DNA from 4 places in the Ensifer sp. EB106-05-01-XG146 genome. Region 1 is predicted to be linked to each of the others. Evidence: predicted binding sites of a transcription regulator. Region 1 holds the regulator's gene; each other region holds the start of a gene.
The links. Region 1 encodes PhoB, which activates phosphate uptake and scavenging genes when phosphate is short. Its sites were predicted from a motif close to TGTCATNNANCTGTCAT; they were not measured.

Region 1 (5,856 bases):
GGTCATCGACCCCAAAGGCGAACGCGCGACCGACGGCAAGGTGCTGATGACCGCCAACTATCCGCTGTTGGTGCGCGACGCGCTCGTCAAGCAGCTCGGCATCGACGCCACCAAGCGGCCGCAGGTCAAGCAGGCGACCGACATGGTTTCCGCGAGCTCCCGCACGCTATTGCGCGACATGGTCGCCGCCGACCCGTCGATCATCGGCAAGACGGTTCCTGTCACGCTGCTGGCCGAGGCCAACATCGACTCCGCCTTCAAGGGCCAGATCGATCTCTCGGTCGATGAGGGCAAGCGCAAGGTCAAGGACCAGCAGGTGACCTGGATGAACGAGCTGGCGAGCGCCGGCATCCTGAAGAAGAGCTTCAACACCGGCATCTTCACCTTCGGCGCCTCCAGTCGTCCCGAAGCGGCAGGCGTCGGCGTCGCTGCCCTCGGCTCGCTCTACATGATGCTGATCGTGCTGGTGCTGTCGCTTCCGATCGGCGTCGCCGCCTCGATCTACCTCGAGGAGTTTGCGCCGAAGAACCGGCTGACCGACCTGATCGAGGTCAACATCAACAACCTCGCGGCCGTTCCGTCGATCGTCTACGGCCTCCTGGGTCTCGCCGTCTTCATCAACTTCGCCGGCATGCCGCGCTCGGCAGCCGTCGTCGGCGGCTTCGTGCTGACGTTGATGACCCTGCCGACGATCATCATCGCCACCCGTGCGGCGTTGAAGGCGGTCCCGCCGTCGATCCGCTCGGCGGCCCTCGGTCTCGGTGCGTCGAAGATGCAGACCATCTTCCACCACGTGCTGCCGCTGGCGATGCCGGGCATCCTGACCGGCACCATCATCGGTCTTGCCCACGCGCTTGGTGAAACCGCGCCGCTGCTCCTGATCGGCATGGTCGCCTTCGTCGTCGATTTTCCCGGTTCGCCGATGGAACCGTCGACGGCACTGCCGGTGCAGATCTACATGTGGGCCAATGAGGCGGAGCGCGCCTTCGTCGAGCGCACCTCCGGCGCAATCATCATTCTTCTCATCTTCCTGGTCGTCATGAACCTTGGAGCCATTCTGTTGCGACGTCGCTTTGAGCGCCGCTGGTAGTGAGGTAATTACTATGAACATCATGTCAGAAGCAGCAGTCGAGAAGGCTCTGGATCAGAAAATGAACACCGTGCCCTACAAGATGATCGGCAAGGATGTGTCGGTCTATTACGGCGAGAAGCGTGCGCTTTTCGACGTCAACCTCAACATCCGCGAGAACACGGTCACGGCGCTGATCGGTCCTTCGGGTTGCGGCAAGTCGACCTTCCTGCGCACGCTGAACCGCATGAACGACACGATCGAGAACTGCCGCGTCACCGGCAAGATCACGCTCGACGAGGACGACATCTACGACCCGACGATCGACGTCGTCGAACTGCGCGCCCGCGTCGGCATGGTCTTCCAGAAGCCGAACCCGTTCCCGAAGTCGATCTACGACAACGTCGCCTACGGCCCGCGGATTCACGGACTTGCCCGCACCAAGGCCGACTTTGACGAGGTGGTCGAGACCAGCCTGCAGAAGGCCGGTCTGTGGAACGAGGTAAAGGATCGTCTGCAGGAGCCCGGCACCGGCCTTTCCGGTGGTCAGCAGCAGCGTCTCTGCATCGCGCGTGCCGTCGCCGTCAGCCCGGAAGTCATCCTCATGGACGAGCCGTGCTCGGCTCTCGATCCGATCGCGACCGCCAAGGTCGAAGAGCTCATCCACGAGCTGCGCACGAACTTCACGATCGTCATCGTGACCCACTCGATGCAGCAGGCCGCCCGCGTTTCGCAGCGCACCGCCATGTTCCACCTCGGCAATCTCGTCGAGGAGAACGACACCGACAAGATGTTCACCAATCCGGATGACCAGCGCACCCAGGATTACATCATGGGCCGCTTCGGCTGAGGCCGCATAAGGCTGCAACAGTAACTGCAAAGCGCCCGTAAGGATCGACGATCATGTCCATGCATATCATGTCCGCCTATGACGAAGAACTGAAGTACCTGACGCGCCGCATCTCGGAGATGGGCGGCCTCGCCGAACAGATGGTCGCCGAGTCCGTTCGCGCGCTGGTCAACTCCGACCTGGCTCTCGCACAGAAGGTGATCTCGGACGACACCGTCCTCGACGACGCCGAGCGCCAGATCGGTGAGAAGGCGATCGTCACGATCGCCAAGCGTCAGCCGGTCGCCGCCGACCTGCGTGAGATCATGGGGTCGATCCGCATCGCCTCCGATCTGGAACGCGTCGGCGACCTTGGCAAGAACACCGCCAAGCGCGTGATCGCGGTCGCCGGCTCCGGCATTCCGCGCAAGCTCGCCCGTGGCCTCGAGCATCTGGCAGAGCTCGCTCTCGTCCAGCTCAAGGAAGTGCTCGACGTCTACGCCTCGCGCTCGCCGGAAAAGGCCAACAGCATCCGCGAGCGTGACGAGGAGATCGACGCGATCTACACCTCGCTGTTCCGCGAGCTCTTGACCTACATGATGGAAGATCCGCGCAACATCACGCCCTGCACGCATCTTCTGTTCTGCGCCAAGAACATCGAGCGCATCGGCGACCACGCGACCAATATCGCTGAGACGATCTATTACATGGCGACGGGTGCTCAGCCGGAAGGCGAGCGTCCGAAGGATGACACTACGTCGACGCTGGGCTCGGTCAACGACTGAGCGCCAAGCGCGCCGTAAGCATGCATGCCCTTTGAAATCTGATCCGGTCGCGGCTTCGGTCGCGGCCCCGAATTCCTGTATCTGAAGCATGCGGTTTTCGCCCCGCCTTTGAAAACGGCGGATGTGCTCCAGATTTAGAGTGTCTGAGCGCCGGCCGGGCCGATGAGCCCAAAGGCCGCCCGCGGTAAGGAGACGTTACCTGATGTTGCCAAAAATCGCCGTAGTCGAAGACGAAGAGGCGCTGAGCGTTCTGCTGCGTTACAATCTGGAAGCCGAGGGCTTCGACGTCGATACGATCCTGCGGGGCGACGAGGCGGAGATCCGGCTTCAGGAGCGGCTGCCCGACCTGCTTATCCTCGACTGGATGCTGCCCGGTGTTTCCGGCATTGAACTTTGCCGTCGGCTGCGCCAGCGTCCGGAGACCGAACGTCTGCCGATCATCATGCTGACGGCGCGCGGCGAGGAAAGCGAGCGCGTCCGGGGTCTGGCGACGGGTGCCGACGACTACGTGGTCAAGCCCTTCTCGACGCCGGAGCTGATGGCGCGCGTCAAGGCGATGCTGCGCCGGGCAAAGCCCGAGGTGCTGTCGACGCTGCTTCGCTGCGGCGACATCGAACTCGACCGCGAGACCCACCGCGTTCATCGCCGCAGCCGCGAAGTGCGCCTCGGCCCCACCGAGTTCCGTCTTCTGGAGTTCCTCATGTCCTCGCCGGGCCGCGTCTTCTCTCGCTCGCAGCTTCTGGATGGCGTCTGGGGGCATGACATCTATGTCGACGAGCGCACCGTCGACGTGCATGTCGGTCGTCTGCGCAAGGCTCTGAACTTCTCGAACATGCCCGACGTCATCCGCACCGTTCGCGGCGCCGGCTATTCGCTCGAAAGCTGAGCGGTCTGAAAGTCGCCAAGAAAAAAAGGGGCCGATCGGCCCCTTTTTTATTGATGCCGTCCAGCTTCTCAGCGGGCCCTGCGGCGCTCCCCCGACGGCTGGTAGGCCAGCCGCGCATGGAAGGTGCAGTAAGGCGAGGCTTCCGGGGAATCGTTGCCGCAGAAGTGAAACTCTTCCTTCAGCGGGTCGCCGATCGGCCACTTGCAGGTGCGCTCGGTGAGCTGGGTCAGCTCGAGGCGGCGCGACATCGGCACGACAACGTCGGTGCGGGTGCTGAAATCCTGCTCGGCAACGAGATCGACTTCGATTTCTTCCTTGAGAACGACAGCGCCGGCCGCGCGTGCAACCGGGCGGGTCGAAACGCGCGAAGCGTAGTTCGGTGCGCGCGGTGCCGAAGTCGGGCGCTTCGGACGGGCTGCTGTCGTGGTGCTGCCGCCGGCCTTGGCGCGACCTGGCAGGCTCAGGCGGTGAACCTTGCCGATGACAGCGTTACGGCTGACGCCGCCGAGCTGCGCCGCGATCTGGCTTGCGCTCAGGCCCTCGGACCAAAGCTTCTTCAGTTTCTCCACCCGCTCGTCAGTCCAGTTCATTTCTGCACTCTCCGTTCTCAGCGTTGGGGATGGCAGAATCCCTCACCGCACCCCGGCTAAACCCCGGGGTTGCAAACGCGATAACTCTTTTGGTGACTAGGTCCGCCGCATGCGTCTAGTAATTGAATGTTAACGTACTGACCGCTGGACTCTGTGGCAAGAGTCCCGGGAATCAGGCCGAATCGATTTCGTAGTTTTCCCCAACTTGCTCGGCCAGCGTTGCATTTTTGCAAGCCCTCCCGGACGATTTTTCTGCTGCCAGGAATCGACCCTTCATGTTGCGCTGCAAGGCTTGGTTTTGTTGACATTGCAGCGCGAAATGGGAATAGTGCCTGCGCCGCCGAAAGGCGGCATTTTTGATTTTTATCGGCCCGCGTGAGGCGCGGGATCGATGTCGATCTGGAGTGAAGGAGAGCCTCGCATGACTGCAACCACGCCGCTTTACGATACCTACATGCGCGCGCCGTTGCGTTTCGAGCGAGGAGAGGGCGCCTGGCTGATCGCTGAAGACGGCACGCGTTATCTCGATTTCGGTGCCGGCGTTGCCGTGAACTCGCTCGGCCACGCGCACCCGCACCTGGTCGAGGCGCTGAAGGCGCAGGCCGACAAGGTCTGGCACCTGTCCAACCTTTATGAAATTGCGGGCCAGGAAAGCCTCGGCCGCCGGCTGACGGCAGTGACCTTTGCCGACAAGGTCTTCTTCACCAATTCGGGCGCGGAAGCGCTGGAATGCGCCATCAAGACGGCACGGCGTTACCACTTCTCCAAGGGCCACCCGGAGAAGTTCCACGTCATCACCTTCGAAGGCGCCTTCCACGGCCGCACGATCGCGACGATCGCCGCCGGTGGTCAGCAGAAATACATCGAAGGTTTCGGGCCGAAGGCGCCGGGCTTCTACCAGGTTCCGTTCGGCGACATCGCCGCGGTCAAGAATGCGATCACCGAGGAAACCGCAGCGATCCTGATCGAGCCGATCCAGGGCGAGGGCGGCATCCGTCCGGCGACCAAGGAATTCATGCAGGAACTGCGCGCGCTTTGCGACGAGTTCGGCCTGCTCTTGATCCTCGACGAGGTCCAGACCGGCGTCGGCCGTACCGGCAAGCTGTTTGCCCATGAATGGGCGGATATCCGTCCGGATATCATGGCGGTCGCCAAGGGTATCGGCGGTGGCTTCCCGTTCGGCGCCTGCCTCGCGACTGAGGAAGCCGCATCTGGTATGGTGGCGGGCACGCATGGCTCCACATATGGCGGCAACCCGCTGGCCATGGCCGTCGGCAACGCCGTGCTCGACGTCGTTCTGGCCGACGGATTCCTGACGCATGTGCGCGATGTCGCGCTGGTCTTCCGCCAGGGCCTTGCGTCGCTCAAGGACCGTTTCCCTGATGTCATCGAGGACATCCGCGGCGACGGTTTGATGCTGGGCATCAAGGTGAAGGGCCCTTCGGCCGATCTGCTGAAGGAAATCCGCGCCGAAAAGCTCCTGGCCGTGCCGGCGGGCGAAAATGTGCTGCGTCTGCTGCCGCCGCTGACCGTGACGGCGGAAGAGGCGCGCGAGGGGCTCGCACGTATCGAACGCGCCGCCGAGGCGGTTCGCAAGGCAAGCGGCAACGCCGCGGCCTGAAGGTAGCGACCCAGGGACGACTAAGGCGTTAGAATGACCTTCGTGCGGGCACGTGGATAGCGTGCCGCACCAGGGA
Region 2 (5,856 bases), 2.1 Mb from region 1:
AGTCCTTCGGTAGCATCGCCCTCCCCTTCCAGACACCATCCTGCAGCAGGAGCTGCGCGAACCGCGCCCAGTCCTGCGTCGTCGCATACATGTAGGAGGAACCGACGAAGGTGCCGCTCTCGTCCGTCTCCAGGACGGCGCTCGTCATGCCGAGCGGCGCAAACAAAGCGTCATAGGGAAAGGCAAGCGCTGCCGCCGGATCGTCGAAGGTGCGCATCCAGATCCGCGACAACAGCGTGCTGGTGCCGCTGGAATAGCTGAAGTTCGTGCCGGGCTTTGCACCCAACGTCCGCGTCGCGGCAAAACCCGCCATGTCCCTTTCCAGATAGAGCATGCGCGTCACGTCGGTGACGGCGCCATAATTCTCGTTGAAGGCAAGTCCGCTCTGCATCCCCATCAGGTCGGCAAGCGTGATGCCCGCCCGCTCGTCCCCGGCCCATTCCGGCAGCAGGTCGCCCTGCGACACGTCCATGCGCCCTTCTGCAATCCTGAGGCCAATCAGCGCCGCCGTCACCGACTTGGTCATCGACCAGCCGAGCAACGGCGTCGAACGGTCGAAACCCTGGCCATAGGTTTCCGCCACCAGTTGGCCGTCGTGGATCACGGCGATCGCCCGCATGCCCGGCCCGGCGAGGTCAGCGTCTTCGACGAGCTTCTGCAAGGTCGGCTCGATCACAGCCCCCTCGCCTTCGGGCCAGGCCACACCCGGCACGGGCGCTGAAGCGGCGGTTTTCGTTTCGATCGGTGCCAGAGCCGCGGCATCGCCGTCCGGCAGGCTGGCGCAGCCGGCACCCGGACGATAGGCCGCATAACCGGGGGCGGCAAAACCAAGGATGCGTGCCGTCACCACCTGTTTCTCTTTGTCGACATCGACGCGCACCAGCTTGAGCAACGGATGGCCGGGGGCCTGCACGTCGTCGGCGAGCACAGCCTGGGCATCGCGCCCGGCGATGAAGACGTTGGAACAGACGATTTTTGCCGCATAGCCGTCGCCGACCTTCAGCAGTTGCGGCGGCGCCAGCGCAAGCCAACCGAACAGACCGACGACGATCAGCGCCAGCACGGCACCCGAAATCTTCAACAAACGTCCCATGCGATCCTCCGGCCTGATGCGCAAAGAGAACCAGCATTTTGCTGCAAGGGAAAGCCCCGGCCGCCTCAACTTTTCATATTGGAAAAACGCACAAGCAGTCGAAAAAAGTGCAGCGCTTCGAGCTCTCGCTCACGCGCCCGCAGAGAGGCGCGCCTCTCCCGCTTCGCCGTCGCCGACGAGCACCGACACGTCGGCCATAACAGGCGAAACCCAGGGACCGCGGATCTCGGCAGCGCCACAGGCCCGCGCGCAATCCGCCTCGCTCTCCTTCTCGACACCGCTGACGGCGATCGAAAGCCGCAGCACCTGTCCGGTCTTGATCAGGCAGGCGAGCAACGCCACGCTGCGTTCGCTGCCATGTGCGGCCCGCACGGCGGCGAGATCGACGGTCACCTGGTCGGGCTGCACGTCGGAGATCTGGTTCAGGGGCAGCGACGAGGCGGAGCCGCCGCCAAGCGCGACGCGAACGCCGAGCGCGCGCAGCCCCCGCAAGTTTTCGGTGACGATGACGAGATCGTCCGTCGAGACGCCCTCGGCGACCTCGATCGTCAGGCGTTCCGGCGAAAGGCCAGCATCCGAAAGGCACCGCTCCACCTGCGTGACGAAATCGCGGTCGCGCAGTTGCGAGACGAAGGGCGCAATCGTCAGCCCTTTCGGGAAAGACCAGCCGGCCGCCTGCCTGCAGGCGGACTGAAGCGCCCAGGCGGCAAGCGCCAGCGTAGTCGCGCTCTGCTCCGGCGGCTCGAACGTTTCCGCGCCGATGACGCCGAGATGCGGATGCCGCCAGCGCAGCAGCGCCTGGAACCCACCGATGGAGCCGCTTTCGATGCCGAGGATCGGCAGGAATGCGAGGAAGAACTCCTCTGCCTCGAAACCGCGCGTAAGATCGCGCTCGGCTTCCGCCCGCTGCCGCACGGCATGGCTCAGGGTTTCCGAGTGGAAGGCATGACTGTTGCCGCTGATCGCCTTGGCTTCGTAAAGCGCCAGGTCCGCCCTTTTCAACACGTCGGATGTCGATTTGTCCGACCGCTCGATGAAGGCGATGCCGATGCTGCAGCCTGAAGCGATGCGCGTTTCCCCGAGATCGAACGGCGCTTCGAACAGCTTTTCCACCCGCGTTGCGAGCATTTCCGCATCGGCCTGAGACGGCGCGCACGCGGCCGCAAGCACGAACTCGTCACCGCCGAGGCGGTAGACCGTCGCCTCGCCGGCAAAGGCACGCCTGAGCCGGGCGCCGAACAGAGCCAGCAACCGGTCGCCGGCGTCATGTCCCAGCGTGTCGTTGATCACCTTGAAGCGATCGAGATCGAGAAGAAGCAAGGCGTTGCGCGCAAACGCGGCACCTTCTGCGCTGAGTGCCTGGCTGATATCGGCCTCGAGCGCAGCGCGGTTTGCAAGCCCAGTCAGCTTGTCGCGATGGACTTCGTTGCGCAGGCGACGCTCGGCGCGCCGCGCGGCACGCAGCTCCAGCTCGAGCCGGCGCGAGTAGCGCCAGCGATAGAAGGAGCCGCCGAGGATGAAAGGCATGGCGCCGGCCGCCATAACGGCAGGGACGTCCCAATGCGGCGCCATCTGGTCGGGAAGACCGGTTCCGCTGGCAAGCCACGCCACAGAAACCAGAGCCCCCAATGCCGCGCCGGCAGCCGCAAATCGCTGCTCGGGCTTCGGCAGAAACGTACCTAACATCATGTCGACGCCCCCCCGTATGTAAGGCGGTGCTAGCACGTCAGGGTTTAATGAATTCTTATGGGTGAAAAATTGTAGATTTGCATTCCGGAGACCGCCCCGGCCCTGTGAGAAAGCCCGTCATCAAAGTGTAGCCGAGTCACTTTAGAAGCGCCTAAGTTTCAACTGGATGACCGTCTGAGATGAATGAAATCGCTTCCGACGTTGGCTTTGGCAGAAAAAATCCGAAGCTGAAAAACGCCCTGCTCCAGCACAAGACCCTCTCCCTCGCAGGCTTCTCGGAACGTCTGTTCGGCCTGCTCTTTTCGGGCCTCGTCTATCCGCAGATCTGGGAAGATCCGATCGTCGACATGGAGGCGATGCAACTGACCCCGGAAAGCCGGATCGTCACCATCGGCTCCGGCGGCTGCAACATGCTGACCTATCTGTCGGCCGGCCCACGGAAAATAGACGTCGTCGACCTCAACCCGCACCATATCGCGCTCAACCGCCTGAAGCTCGCAGCCTTCCGCCATCTGCCGAGCCACAAGGATGTCACGCGCTTCCTGGCGATCCAGGGCACGACGACCAACGTCCAGGCTTTCGATCTTTTCCTCGCGCCGAAGCTTGATACAGCGACGCGCAGCTACTGGACCGGCCGCGACATGACCGGTCGCCGGCGTATCGGCGTCTTTGGCCGCAATATCTACCGCACCGGTCTGCTCGGCCGCTTCATTGCAGCCAGCCACCTGCTTGCCCGCCTGCACGGGGTCAATCCGGAGGACTTCGTCCAGGCGCGCTCCATGCGTGAACAGCGACAGTTCTTCGACGAGCGCCTGGCACCGCTCTTCGATCGTCCCGTCATCCGCTGGATCACCGGGCGCAAGAGCTCGCTCTTCGGCCTCGGCATTCCGCCGCAGCAGTTCGACGAGCTCGCAAGCCTGAGTGCCGAAAAGTCGCTCGCCGCCGTTCTGCGCCATCGCCTGGAGAAGCTCACCTGTCACTTCCCGCTGCGCGAAAACTACTTCGCCTGGCAGGCCTTCGGCCGCCGCTACCCGCTGCCGCATGAAGGCGACCTGCCGCCCTATCTCGACGCCGGCGCCTATGAGGCGATCCGCAACAATGCCGAGCGCGTCGAGGTGCATCACGCAAGCTTCACCGAGCTTCTCGCCGGCAAATCCGCCGGCTCGGTCGACCGCTATATCCTGCTCGACGCGCAGGACTGGATGACCGACCAGCAGCTGAACGGCCTCTGGACCGAGATCACCCGCACGGCGGATGAGGGCGCAGTGGTGATCTTCCGCACCGCGGCGGAAGACAGCATCCTGCCCGGCCGTGTCTCCCCGGCCCTGCTCGACCAGTGGCACTACGATGCCGAAACCTCGCTACGGCTCGGCGCCGAAGACCGCTCCGCCATCTATGGCGGCTTCCACATCTACCGCAGGAAGGGCTGAGACGTGCAACAGGCCGGGATCTCCCACGCGCGGCGCATGGACCATATGTACCGCTATCAGCGGCACTTCTACGATCTCACGCGGAAGTACTACCTCTTCGGCCGCGACACGCTGATCCGCGACATGAACCCGGCCTCCGGTGCCTCGGTGCTTGAGGTCGGCTGCGGCACCGGCCGCAATCTGGCGCTGATCGGCCGCTGTTTCCCGTCGGCCCGCCTGTTCGGGCTCGACATATCCCAGGAAATGCTGACCTCGGCCGGCGCGAAGCTCAACCGTGGCGGCAACAGGCGCGCCACGCTGCATGTCGCCGACGCAACGGACTTCGACCCGGCGATCTTCGGCGAAAGGGGTTTCGATCACATCGTCATCTCCTACTCGCTGTCGATGATCCCCGACTGGCAGAAGGCGATCGACGCGGCGATCGCAGCGCTTAATCCGGGCGGTTCGCTGCACATTGCCGATTTCGGCCAGCAGGAACGCCTGCCGACGAGCTTCCGCCGGGCGCTGCACGGCTGGCTCAATCGCTTCCACGTGACGCCGCGCGAGCGGCTGTTCGACGTGTTACGCGAAAAAGCCCGCGAAAATGGCGCCGATCTCGAGCGGCGCACGATCGGCCGCGGCTATGCCTGGCTCGCCGTCTATCACCGCCCTTCCGTGGCGATCGCCGCCTGAGCGGCAGGCGGTTTACACAAAGGTTTTGCATCCCGCCTGAGGGCAGCCATTCCGGCAAGCGCCGAAACCGCCTGGTTTTCGGCGCTTTTGCGCTTTTCTGCCGTCCGCAATTCCCGCTTGAGCTAACTCAATTTTTACGATGATATGGTGAAAATGGGGTTCACGCCTCACTGGGGAAATCACCGACAGGAAGCCATCGTGTGAGGCAGGATCATCGATCGTCTCTAGACAGGAAAATCATGCGCCGGCTTCTCCTGGCTCTCTTGCCGCTTGCCACCCTTCTTTCCGGCTGCTCGTCGACCGACTATGACCTGATGCAGACGGCATCGATCCCGCCGCGCTTCCACGATACGGACCCGCAGAACTTCGGCGACCGGACCCCACAGCACCACAATATCCACGGCATCGACGTTTCGAAATGGAATGGCGATATCGACTGGATGAAGGTGAAGAACTCGGGCGTCTCCTTCGCCTTCATCAAGGCGACGGAAGGCAAGGACCGGGTCGATACCCGCTTTCCCGAATACTGGCAGAAGGCACGGGCCGCCGGCATCCCTTATGCGCCCTATCACTTCTACTATTTCTGCTCGACCGCCGACGACCAGGCCGATTGGTTCATCGCCAACGTGCCGAAGAGCGCCGTCTACCTGCCGCCGGTTCTCGACGTCGAGTGGAACGGCGAATCGAAGACCTGCCGCCATCGCCCGACGCCGGACGAAGTGCGCGTCGAGATGAAGCGCTTCATGGACCGGCTCGAAGCCCATTACGGCAAGCGCCCGATCATCTACACCTCGGTCGACTTCCACCGCGACAATCTCGTCGACCAGTTCAAGGAACATCACTTCTGGGTGCGCTCGGTCGCCAAGCATCCGGGTGAGGTCTATGTCGAGCGCCGCTGGGCGTTCTGGCAATATACCAGCACCGGGGTCATCCCCGGCATCGACGGCGCCACCGATATCAATGTCTTCGCCG
Region 3 (5,856 bases), 2.5 Mb from region 1:
CGGTGAGCTTCACCATGTCGGAGAGGCAATCGAGGTGGCGCACCGAGGCATGGATGTCGACCGGCTCGACCGGATAGCCGCCGGTCGTGTGGACGATGTCATAGGACTGCGCGAGCTTCACCAGCTTTCGGTAGTCTTCCTGGTTGCCGGTGCGGCGGCCGCCGTCCCGGTCTGCGACGAACGGCGCGCTGGCGATCTGGGCGAAGACGAGATTGTTGCCGCCGATCGCGACATTGCGGGCCGGGTTGCGGGCGTGCATGGTGAAGGCCGGAGGAACAGAGGCGATCATGTCCATGATCAGGCCGCGGTCGAAGCGCACCCGGTCGGTGCCGGGTGTCACGGCGGCGCCAGCCGCCTTCATCCGCTCGCGCGCCTCCGGCAGGATAACGTCCATGCCGATCTCTTCGAGGATCGTCAGCGATGCCTCATGCACAGATTCAAGTGCATCATCCGAAAGTACGGTGGATTTCGCCAGCGTATTGACAAGATTGAGGTATTTCCCGCCGGGAGACTTGCGCACACGCTCGGCGCTGCGCCCGCCCGGGCGGCGTCGGCGCTCCAGCGGGGTCGAGGCTGCGTCGCCGGTTGCTGCATCGGGAAACTGATCGTCGTTCATGAAAGACCCACCGTGTTGCCGATGGGGAGTGTGTCGCAGATTCGAGACGGCGATGGCCCGCCATTTGCGACAGTTCAGTTCTCTTGTGGAGTAAAACGCTTGCGCTGACGCATTTCTGCAGTCGGATGGCGCAACCGTTCAAGACAGGCCGCAATCGCGACGAGCGCTAGGCTCGGTCGCCCCGCAGCATCTCGCGTTTGCCGGCAAAACCCTTGCGCTTCTCGACGGCAAAGCCTGCGGCCTGCAAATTGCGTCGGACGAAACCGGCGGCGGCATAGGTGGCGAAGCTGCCGCCGGGCGTGGTCTTTTCGAAGACCAGCCGCATCAGTTCCTCCGACCACATGTCGGGATTGCGCGACGGCGCGAAGCCGTCGAGATACCAGGCTTCGAACGGGTCTTCCGCGCGGGCGACGCCGCCGAGTGCCGCGCCGCAGACGACCGTGAGGCTGACGCCGTCACCAAAGTCGATCTGGACATCACCATCAGGCTCGACCGGCCAGCGCGAGGCCAGCGCCTGGTGCTCCGTGTCGATCTCTGGCCAATGGCTGAGGGCGCGCGAAATCTCTTCGGCCGCCATCGGAAAGCGTTCGAAGGACACGAACTGCAGCTGATCGCCAGCGGCCGCGGTCATCTTCCACTGGCGCCACGTCTCGCAGAAATTGAGCCCGGTACCGAAGCCGAGTTCGCCGATGCGGAAGGTGCCCGCACCGACCCAACGATCGGGCAGGCCGTTGCCCGACAGGAAGACGTGGCCGCACTCCAGCCGCCCGTCGGTGCGGCAATAAAAGTGATCGCCAAACTCCCGGGAATAGGGCATATCGCCCTCGTGCCAATCAAGGTTCTGGTGCGCCGGGGGCTCGATCGGGTCTGCGGATCCTGTCATGGCCAAGGCGATAATCCGCCGGCCGGAGAAGGTCAATCGATGAGCGAGCTTTTGGTCGTCGGCGGCGGCATCATGGGGCTGTGGGCCGCCATTTGCGCCACGCGCAGGGGCATGGCCGTGCGGGTCGCCGAGCAACAAGCGATCGGCGCAGGCGCCAGCGGTGGCCTTTTGGGCGCGCTCATGCCGCATATGCCGGATCGCTGGAACGATAAGAAACAGTTCCAATTCGACGCGCTTGTGACGCTCGAGGAAGAGATAGCGGCGCTCGAGGCGGAGACAGGGCTTTCGACCGGCTATCGGCGGACGGGTCGTTTGATCCCGCTTGCCAAGCCTCACCTGCGCGATATCGCCCTCCGGCACGAGCAGGATGCACGGAGCCATTGGCGCGCGGCCGACAGGCAGTTCCACTGGCACGTGAAGGACGACGGGCCTGAGGTCTGGCCGGGTGCTGCCGCGGCGGCGCATGGCATGGTCTTCGACACGCTCGCCGCACGGGTTTCGCCGCGTCGCATGCTTGCTGCGCTCCGCACAGCGCTCCTGCAGGCACCGAACGCCTATTTAGACGAGGGCAGGGGCGTGCGCCGGATCGAGCCGGAACGCGGCCGGGCCGAACTCGACGATGGCACCCGGATCGATTTCGAGCATTGCATCATCGCGGCCGGCGTCGGCAGTTTTCAACTGATCGACGACACGTCGGTGCCGCTGGCGGAAACGAGCGGCACGGCTGTCAAGGGGCAGGCGGCACTGCTGCGGGCGGAGATCGATCCGGCGCTTCCGGTGATCTTTGCCGACGGCGTCTACATTATTGCCCATGACGACGGCCATGTGGCGGTCGGCAGCACCAGCGAAAACAGTTTTGCCGATCCCCTGTCGACGGACGAGCAGCTGGATGAGCTGCTTCGGCGCGCCGTAGCGCTCGCGCCGCGCCTGGCGGGTGCCGAGGTGGTGGAGCGATGGGCAGGGTTGCGCCCGAAAGCGACGGGGCGCGAGCCGATGGCAGGCCGGCATCCGGACCATCCGAACGTCTCGGTCCTGACCGGCGGGTTCAAGGTGAGCTTCGGCATCGCACACCGCCTGGCGCGTTTCGTCGTCGAAGAGATCGCCGGTTCTCCGGCGATCGATATTCCCGATTCTTTCTTCTGCCGGAATCACATAGCCGCACTTCGCGAGAAACATCTTTAGGGCCGGACATGCGAAGGGCCCCGCCCGCGGCGGGACCCGAAAGATCGAAAGTCAGGCATTACATCCAGTAGGGCGGCACGCCGTAGTAGTCGTAGACACGGCGTCCGTTTTCCGCGTTCCAGTCGTATTCTTCGGTGCCGTGATATTTCGGCGCGTTTTCGACCTGATCGCGAGTCACATCAGTGCGATAGCCGCCGAGCTTCTCGTCATAGGTCAGCTTTGCCCAAGGCAATGGATAGTGGTCTTCGCCGAGGCCGAGAAAACCGCCGAAGCCGAGCACCGCATAGGCGACGCGCCCGCTGCGCTTCTCGATGATCACGCGCTCGATCGAGCCGATGTGTTTGTCGTCGGGGCCATAGACCCTCGTGCCTTCAACCTTGTCGCTTGCGATCAGGTCGTGGGTCTCCTTGATCCGGGCGTCCTGAAGGTTCGCATTGTGATAGGTCACGCTTCTTCTCCATCCTTGTTTTCCTACCTTTTAGGAACGGGCGATGGGCCGGATGGTTCCGAAAAACGAGGGGTGACGTTCGCACCGCTGCCGCGCTCATCCCCGGCCGACTTCGTCAATCTGTCACGCAAATCACCTAAGACGCGGCCATTGGACAAGTCGGGGTGAGGGCGGAAAACCGCAGCTATTGCTCATCCTGCGCTGACGGATACCCGGAGCCAGCCGATGCGCTATGCCATTTGTTTTACGCCGCCGATGGCCGACCCGCTTTCCGCGACCGCTGCAAGCTGGCTGGGGCGCAATGTCTATTCCGGGGAACCTGCCGAATTGCCGTCGGTCGCTGGCTTGAGCGCCGCGGATGTCGCCTATCACACGGCGGTTCCGCGACGCTTCGGCTTTCATGCGGTGATGATGTCGCCGTTCCGTCTGCATCCGGACATGACGGAACCGAAGCTTCTGAAGGCGCTGATGCATTTTGCCGGCGCCCAGACTCCGTTCGAAATCGATCGCCTGGAGGTCGCCCGCATCGGCCGATGCTTCGGGCTGATGCCGCAGGTGCCGAGCACGGCCATGCATCTGCTTGCGGCCAACGTCGTCCAGGAGTTCGACGCCTTCCGCGCGCCGCTCAGCGAATATGAGATCGAGCGCTCCGATCCGGACAGGCTGACCGCCCCACAGTTCTCCAACCTGCACCGTTGGGGCGATCCGCATGTGATGGACGAATACCGTTTCCACATGATGCTGACCGGTCCGCTTGCGCCAGACGCGATGCGGCGGGTCGAGGCGCCGCTCCGTGACCTGTTCGAGTCCTGCCTATCAAAACCGCTTTCGATCGGCAGCCTTGCGCTGTTTGTCGAGCAGGAGACGGGCGCACCCATGCGGGTGCATTCACAGCACCCGCTCGGCAAGATCTCGACGAACACGCGCGCAGAGCGGGCGAAGCGGGCCGCCGCCGATCCGTCGCTGGCGCCGCAAGGCGCGGTCCGGCCGCTGCCGCTGATCGTCGCTGCGCTGATGGCGCAGCGCTAATCGGAAACGGACGCGGGCGAAGCTGCAAAGAGCAGCGCTTTCGGATAGGGCAGGCCGAGGTCCGGCATGTCCGCTGGCGCGAAGTAGCGCAGCGACTTCGTTTCGCCATCGTTGATCGGCTGCTGGGAACCGACGATCCGGCATCGATAGAGGGTAACCACATATTCGACGTGGTCGCCGTTCGGGTAGGTGTAGCGAAACGCTTCTCCGCCGAAGACGCCCAGTATCCGCTCGACCGAGACCGGATAGCCGGTTTCCTCCATGACCTCGCGGATGACCGCATCGACAGGCGTCTCGCCCGGCTCGATCGCGCCGGCCGGCAGGCTCCAGCCTTCGCCACTTGCTTTCTCCTGCAAGAGGACCCGGCCATCGGAATCGACAATGACGGCCGCCACTGACGGGCAGAGAAGCAGGCCGGAACCGACTTTTTCGCGGAGCGCTTGAATGTAGGATTTCATCTCGATGAGGGCCGTTGTCCTTGCCGATCCATTCAACGCTGTTTCGAAAAATCTCTCAACCTCGGGCTCAGCCGAATTTTTCTGGTAATTTCCGTCCGGGCCGTGGCGCTGCCGCTGCCCTGCCTCACGTCATTTCGGTATCGACAATCCGGTCGGCGGTGATACCGTTCCTAAAAATTCGAAGGGTGATTTGATGTCTGAGACTAAGTATCCGCGCGACCTCGTTGGCTACGGCCGCAATCCGCCGAAGGCAAACTGGCCGGGCGATGCGCGCATCGCCGTGCAGTTCGTGCTGAACTACGAAGAGGGCGGCGAAAGCTGCATTCTCGATGGCGACCCAGCGTCCGAGTGCCTGCTGTCGGAAATTGTCGGCGCGCAGCCCTGGGCTGGCCAGCGTAACCTCAACATGGAATCGATCTACGAATACGGTGCCCGTTCCGGCTTCTGGCGGCTGTGGCGCATGTTCACCAGCCGCAACGTCCCGCTGACCGTCTATGGCGTGACGCAGGCCATGGCGCGCAATCCGGAAGCGGTCGCTGCCATGAAGGAAGCCGGCTGGGAAATCGCCAGCCACGGTCTGCGCTGGCTGGAATACAAGGACGTGCCGGAAGAGGTCGAACGCGAGCATATCCGCGAGGTCGTCCGCCTGCACACGGAGCTCACCGGCGAGCGGCCGCTCGGCATCTACCAGGGCAAGCCTTCGGCCAATACGCTGAAGCTGGTGCTGGAGGAAGGCGGGTTCCTTTACTCCTGCGACAGCTACGCCGACGAACTGCCCTACTGGGTGCCGGGTCTTTCGGCCGACAAGCCGCACCTGATCATTCCCTATACGCTTGATGCCAACGACATGCGCTTTGCGACGCCGCAGGGCTTCAACAGCGGCGACCAGTTCTTCAGCTACCTCAAGGACACATTCGACGTGCTCTACGAGGAAGGTCGCCAGGGCGACGCCAAGATGATGAATATCGGCCTTCACTGCCGTCTCGTCGGCCGCCCGGGCCGCGCTGCTGCGCTCGCTCGCTTCATCGACTACGTCATGTCGCACGACAAGGTCTGGGTGCCGCGTCGCATTGACATCGCCAACCATTGGTACCAGCACCACAAGCCGGAAGGGGCGCTCTGATGACCGACCGTGATGCCTTCGTTGCCCGTTTCGGTGGCGTGTTCGAGCACTCGCCCTGGGTTGCCGAACGCGCCTACGACCGAGCCGCGGCGACCGGGCTGACGGCGGGCACGGTGC
Region 4 (5,856 bases), 1.5 Mb from region 1:
AGGCTCGCGGCGGTTGCGTAACTGTCGCTAGCGACAGTTCAAATGCGCGATATTTGCCACTAGATTTCGAGGGGTTTCGGTGGAGGCGTATTGTCGGGTGTCAAACGGAGGGTATCAGAGCGTGTCGTACGGCCTGTGCCACAGCCTGAGTGTTGGAAACGACATTCAGCTTGCGTCGCGCATTGGTCATGAAGAAGCGCACGGTGCGCTCGGAAATGCCGAGGATCGTGGCGATTTCCCAATAGCTCTTGCCGGCGGCGGCCCAGGTCAGGACCTCGGTCTCGCGGCCGGTCAACCGCATCTCTCGGGTCGAAATGCTGCCGGCCATGGCGCCGTGCTCCAGCATGGCGGCATGGAAGAGATTGGCGGCCAGCTGGAAATCGCGCAGGTGATGGCGGCGATAGGTCGTCCATTCGCCGGCTGTCATGTTGACGTTGATTGCGAGCAACGCCATGCGCCCGGCGGGCGAGGGCAATGGCAAGGCGACGCCCTCAGTGGATATGCCGATTTCCTGGGCTGCCTGGAACAACGGTTCGCATTCCGGGAAGCGATGCCGCGCCATCGTCCATTCCACCGGCCGCACGCCGCCAAGCGCCAGCTTCAGGATCGGATCGATCCGGTGAAGGCTGCGGGCATGGTAGATCTCGGCAGCGTAGGCGCCGAAGGTGTGATGCAGCCGGCAAACCTTGAGCTCGTCCGCATAGGGCTCCGCTTCGAGATAGAGAAGATGGGCAATGCGGAAGGTTCGACGCATCAATGTGAAGAAATGAGCGGGCTCGACGCAGCCGCCACATTCCAGGATTTCCAGCATGTCGAGGACAGCCTGCTGCTCAGTCATGCCACAACACCGAATCTCGTCCGAGGCCCCAGCATGGTTAGAGGTTCACCTTTTGTCCAGCGCAAACTTTCCCGATTGGTGTATAAGACCAATTGCGCACGCCTTGATTGTGGTCGTCGATCGGCCGCGTGACAGGGGCTGATTCGCGGGTGATCTGCAAAACCAGCGATGCCGCGCCTGAAGCAGGCGCGACATCCGGATACGGTTTTGCCGGCGCCGGCATGGCGCCCGAATGCAGCGAAGACCGGTGGCGATCTCCGCGTTGCCATCTCAACCCGGATGGCTGGCTTCGACCACCGCCAGAGCCGCCATGTTGACGACGCCGCGTGAGGTGACGGACGGCGACAGGATATGGGCCGGAAGCGCCGAGCCGAGCAGGATCGGGCCGACATGCAGGCTGTCGGTCATGGTCTTGACGACACCGAGCGTGATGTTGGCGGCATCGAGATTGGGGAAAACCAGCAGATTGGCTTCGCTCGACAGGCTGCTGTCCGGCATGACGCGCTGGCGCAACGCTTCCGAGATCGCCGCATCGCCGTGCATTTCGCCGTCGACCTCGAGATCGGGCGCGAGTTCCCGCACGAGCTGCAGCGCCGTGCGCATCTTGGTGGCGCTCTCCGAATCGCGCGAACCGAAGTTCGAATGCGAGACGAGGGCGGCGCGTGGAGTGATGCCGAAGCGGCGGATTTCCTGTGCCGCCATGACCGTCGTCTGGGCGATCTCTTCGGCGCTCGGGCAGTAGCTCACATAGGTGTCGGTGAAGAAAGTTGCGCCGCGCTGCGAGATCAGCAGGCTCAAGGCCGAGAAATCGAGCACGCCGTCGCGCTTGCCGATGATCTGCGATACGTCGCGCAGGTGCTTGCTGTAGCGCCCTTCGACGCCGCAGATCAACGCATCGGCTTCGCCGCGCTTGACCGAGAGCGCGCCGATGACGGTCGTGTTGGTGCGCACGATCGTGCGGGCGGCTTCCGGGATGACGCCGAGACGGCCGACGAGGGCAAAATAGTCCTCGACATAGTCGCGGTAGCGCGGATCGCCTTCGGGGTTGACGACCTCGAAATCGACATCCGGACGGATGCGCAGGCCATAGCGACGCAGGCGCGTCTCGATGATCTGCGGACGGCCGATCAGGATCGGTCGGGCCGTGCCTTCTTCGAGCAACACCTGGGCGGCGCGCAGCACGCGTTCGTCTTCGCCTTCGGCAAAGATAACCCGGTTCTTCTGGGCGTTCTTGGCGGCGGCAAAGACGGGCTTCATGATGAAGCCCGAGCGGAAGACGAAGCGGTTCAGCTTGTCGAGATAGGCGTCATAGTCCTGGATCGGACGGGTGGCGACGCCGCTTTCCTCGGCTGCCTTCGCAACCGCCGGCGCGATACGCAGGATAAGGCGCTGATCGAACGGCGAGGGGATCAGGTAGTCCGGGCCGAAGACCGGGGTCTCGCCGGAATAGGCGCGGGCGGCAACATCGGAAGGCTCTTCGCGGGCAAGACCGGCGATGGCGCGTACGGCCGCCATCTTCATTTCTTCGTTGATCGTGCTTGCGCCGCAGTCGAGCGCGCCGCGGAAGATATGCGGGAAGCAGAGAACGTTGTTGACCTGGTTCGGGAAGTCCGAGCGGCCGGTGCAGATCATCGCGTCCGGACGGGCTTGGCGGGCGGCTTCCGGCATGATTTCCGGCGTCGGATTGGCGAGCGCCATGATCAGCGGCTTTTCGGCCATCTGCGCCAGCAGTTCCGGCTTCAGGACGCCGGCGGCGGAAAGGCCGAGGAAGACGTCAGCGCCGCCGATGCTGTCGGCAAGCACGCGGTTGCTGCTATCCTGCTCGTAGACGGACTTCCATTCGTCCATCAGTACCTCGCGGCCCTTGTAGACGAGGCCTTCGAGGTCATGGACCCAGATGTTTTCGCGCTTGGCGCCGAGCGTCACGAGAAGGTTGAGACAGGCGAGTGCGGCGGCACCTGCGCCCGAGGTGACGATCTTGGCGGTCGCGATGTCCTTGCCGGCGAGTTCGAGGCCGTTGAGGATGGCGGCGGCGACGATGATCGCAGTTCCGTGCTGGTCGTCGTGGAAGACCGGGATCTGCATCTTTTCACGCAGGCGCCGCTCCACCTCGAAACATTCGGGCGCCTTGATGTCTTCAAGGTTGATGCCGCCGAAGGTCGGCTCGAGCGCCGAGATTACGTCGACCATGCGCTCGATGCTCGACGCGTCGATTTCGATGTCGAAGACGTCGATGCCGGCAAATTTCTTGAAGAGGACGGCCTTGCCCTCCATGACGGGCTTGGAAGCCAGCGGACCGATATTGCCGAGACCGAGGACGGCCGTGCCGTTGGAGATGACCGCGACCAGGTTGGCGCGCGCTGTGTAATCGGCGGCTGTTTCCGGATTGTCACGAATGGCGATGCAGGGGGCTGCAACCCCTGGCGAATAGGCAAGCGCCAGGTCGCGCTGGTTGCCGAGCGGCTTGGTGGGCTGGATTTCGAGCTTTCCCGGGCGTGGGTAACGGTGGAAGAAAAGGGCCTGCTGGTCGATGTCGCCGCTGGCCGGACCGGTATGGGATTTCGTCTTGTCGCCCGTATTCATGCTCTCACATTCCTCATTCGTGGTCGTGCCTTTTGGCATGAATTCGAAGCGAGGTACAGTTTTGCAGTGCTGATTTCAGCGGGGGGACCGGTGACGCAATGTTGATGTCATCTTCCTGAAACACGAGTCTGGTTTCACGAAGGCAGAAAGCATAACCTGAAGACGAGGCTCGCATGATGGCGGCGCAGCAAGACAACTCCGTACGAAAGCTCAGGACGTTGTTCATCTCGGACATCCATCTCGGCTCGAAGGCCGCCAAGACCGACTACCTGCTCGACTTCCTGCGGCATCATGAAGCGGAGACGATCGTTCTGGTCGGCGACATCGTCGACGGCTGGCGGCTGAAGCGCAGCTGGTACTGGCCGCAGAACTGCAACGACGTGGTGCAAAAGCTCCTGCGCAAGGCGCGCAAGGGCGCCCGCATCGTTTACATCCCCGGCAATCACGATGAATTCCTGCGCGACTTTCCGGGCGTGCATTTCGGCGGCATCGAGGTGGCGCAACGCTACATGCACGAGGGGGCCGACGGCCGTAAATATCTCGTGCTGCACGGCGACGAATTCGACGTCGTCGTGCGCAACGCCCGCGTGCTCGCCTATCTCGGCGATTGGGCCTACGACACGGCGATCGCCATCAATATCGGGCTTGCTGCGGTCCGCCGACGTCTCGGCATGCCCTATTGGTCGTTCTCGTCCTGGGCGAAGCTCCAGGTCAAGCACGCCGTCAACTTCATCGGCGAGTTCCAGAAGGTGGTCGCCGAGGAGGCGCGCCGTCACGATGCGCAGGGCGTGATCTGTGGTCATATCCACCATGCTGTCATCGAGGAGATCGGCGACATCCGCTACATCAACACCGGCGACTGGGTGGAAAGCTGCACGGCGATTGCCGAGCACCACGACGGCACGATGGAACTGATCACCTGGCACCAGATGCGCGGTGGCGCCAGCGAAGGCGAAGCCTCTGGCGAAGCGGACAAACTGCTCGCCCAACTGCTGACCCAGCGCGCGGCCTGACCTTCGCGGCGCAGCGATATTCCTGTCGCGAAAACTAGGTTATGGCGAGGGGCGCCCGGCTCGTGCTAGAGATCGGGCACAGCCATCAGGTCAGACGATGATTCCCTTCCAAGCGCCCGCCTATGTGGGCCCTCCGCCGCGCCATTTTGCGCTTCGCATTGCTTTGCTCTTCTGTGCGCCGCTGATCGTCAACGGCTTCGCGATGCCATATTTCCCGATGTGGCTGAGCACGCTGTCGATGAGCGACTTCGAGATCGGCGTCGTTCTGGCGTTGCCGATGTTCGTGCGCGTCATCACGGCGCCGATCGCCGGCGTCATTGCCGATAGGCTCGGCGAGCGGGCGATCGTCCTGATCTGGTCCGGTTTCCTGTCGCTCGCAACGGCCGTGGTTCTGTTCTATTTCCGCGAATTCTGGCCGGTGCTGCTGATCTATACGCTGCAGTCGGCCGTCTATTCTCCCTATGTGCCGATCGTCGAGGCGATCGCGCTTTCAGGCGTGCGGCGCTGGGGCTTCGACTACGCCCATATGCGGCTCTGGGGCTCGGTCGCCTTCATCGGCGCGACGATGCTCGGCGGCTGGATGGTGGGCATCTTCGGCAGCGACATGGTACTGCCGGCGATGGCGATCGGCTTCGGCCTGACGATCATCATGGCCTATGCCGCGCCACGGGTCGGCAAGCCGCGGCGGCCGTCACCGATCACGGCATTGACGGAGCCGCCGCCGAAGTCGCTGCGGCAGCTCGACCTGCAGCTGCTGCTGATCGGGGTGACGCTGGTCAACGCCAGCCACGCGATGCTCTTTGCCTTCTCGGCGATCTATTGGCAGCACATCGGCTACAGCGGTACCGAGATCGGCCTGCTCTGGAGCGCGGGCGTCGCGGCGGAAGTGACGATGTTCATCTTCGCCAAGGCGATCAGCCGCCGTTTCAGCGTCTGGGTGATGATCCTGTCCGGCTGCTTTCTCGCCGTGGTGCGCTGGATCATCTTCCCGATGGATCTCGGCTTCAGCGGCTATTTCATCCTGCAGTGCTTCCACGCCTTCACCTATGCGATCATGCACACCGGCATGCAGCACAAGCTGGTCGAGCGGGTGGTGGAATCACAGGAAGCGTCGGCGCAGGGGCTCTACTTCTTCTATACCGGTATCTTCACCGCGATCTTCACGTTCCTGTCCGGCTATTTCTATGCCTGGTACGGGGTGAACGGCTTCTATTCGATGTCGGTCGTCGCCTTTGCCGGCTGCTGCTTTGCCGTCGCTGCCTGGTATCTTCAACCCCAGAGGCGCGGCTCCGGCGGGAAGACAAGCGAGGCCTCGTAGCGCAGGCCGGGCTCGCGATCCTGCGCCAGCAGCAGCGGCCCGTCGAGATCGACGAAATCCGCGCCTTGAGCCACCAGGATCGCCGGCGCCATCGCGAGCGAACT

Region 2: a site for PhoB is predicted at 2,898-2,914, ahead of AC3WVQ_RS11530 (BtaA family protein). Genes of this name have one in related genera too.
Region 3: a site for PhoB is predicted at 3,240-3,256, ahead of AC3WVQ_RS13250 (DUF1045 domain-containing protein). Genes of this name have one in related genera too.
Region 4: a site for PhoB is predicted at 3,527-3,543, ahead of AC3WVQ_RS08370 (UDP-2,3-diacylglucosamine diphosphatase). Genes of this name have one in related genera too.

The regions. Positions count from the first base shown of each region.
Region 1 covers NZ_JBYTDX010000001.1:173,747-179,602, forward strand. The annotation lists gene pstA (phosphate ABC transporter permease PstA) at 1-1,090, shown strand, start outside; gene pstB (phosphate ABC transporter ATP-binding protein PstB) at 1,104-1,919, shown strand; gene phoU (phosphate signaling complex protein PhoU) at 1,970-2,683, shown strand; gene phoB (phosphate regulon transcriptional regulator PhoB) at 2,886-3,569, shown strand; gene AC3WVQ_RS00820 (GcrA family cell cycle regulator) at 3,638-4,159, opposite strand; gene AC3WVQ_RS00825 (aspartate aminotransferase family protein) at 4,581-5,780, shown strand.
Region 2 covers NZ_JBYTDX010000001.1:2,313,948-2,319,803, forward strand. The annotation lists gene AC3WVQ_RS11520 (serine hydrolase domain-containing protein) at 1-1,093, opposite strand, end outside; gene AC3WVQ_RS11525 (EAL domain-containing protein) at 1,223-2,782, opposite strand; gene AC3WVQ_RS11530 (BtaA family protein) at 2,962-4,212, shown strand; gene AC3WVQ_RS11535 (class I SAM-dependent methyltransferase) at 4,249-4,884, shown strand; gene AC3WVQ_RS11540 (glycoside hydrolase family 25 protein) at 5,124-5,856, shown strand, end outside.
Region 3 covers NZ_JBYTDX010000001.1:2,656,310-2,662,165, reverse strand. The annotation lists gene AC3WVQ_RS13270 (trimethylamine methyltransferase family protein) at 1-616, opposite strand, end outside; gene mnmC2 (tRNA (5-methylaminomethyl-2-thiouridine)(34)-methyltransferase MnmC2) at 783-1,499, opposite strand; gene AC3WVQ_RS13260 (NAD(P)/FAD-dependent oxidoreductase) at 1,539-2,681, shown strand; gene AC3WVQ_RS13255 (PRC-barrel domain-containing protein) at 2,740-3,129, opposite strand; gene AC3WVQ_RS13250 (DUF1045 domain-containing protein) at 3,355-4,158, shown strand; gene AC3WVQ_RS13245 (NUDIX domain-containing protein) at 4,155-4,616, opposite strand; gene puuE (allantoinase PuuE) at 4,810-5,739, shown strand; gene uraD (2-oxo-4-hydroxy-4-carboxy-5-ureidoimidazoline decarboxylase) at 5,739-5,856, shown strand, end outside.
Region 4 covers NZ_JBYTDX010000001.1:1,699,317-1,705,172, reverse strand. The annotation lists gene AC3WVQ_RS08380 (helix-turn-helix transcriptional regulator) at 101-838, opposite strand; gene AC3WVQ_RS08375 (NADP-dependent malic enzyme) at 1,109-3,421, opposite strand; gene AC3WVQ_RS08370 (UDP-2,3-diacylglucosamine diphosphatase) at 3,595-4,434, shown strand; gene AC3WVQ_RS08365 (MFS transporter) at 4,532-5,752, shown strand; gene dgcA (N-acetyl-D-Glu racemase DgcA) at 5,704-5,856, opposite strand, start outside.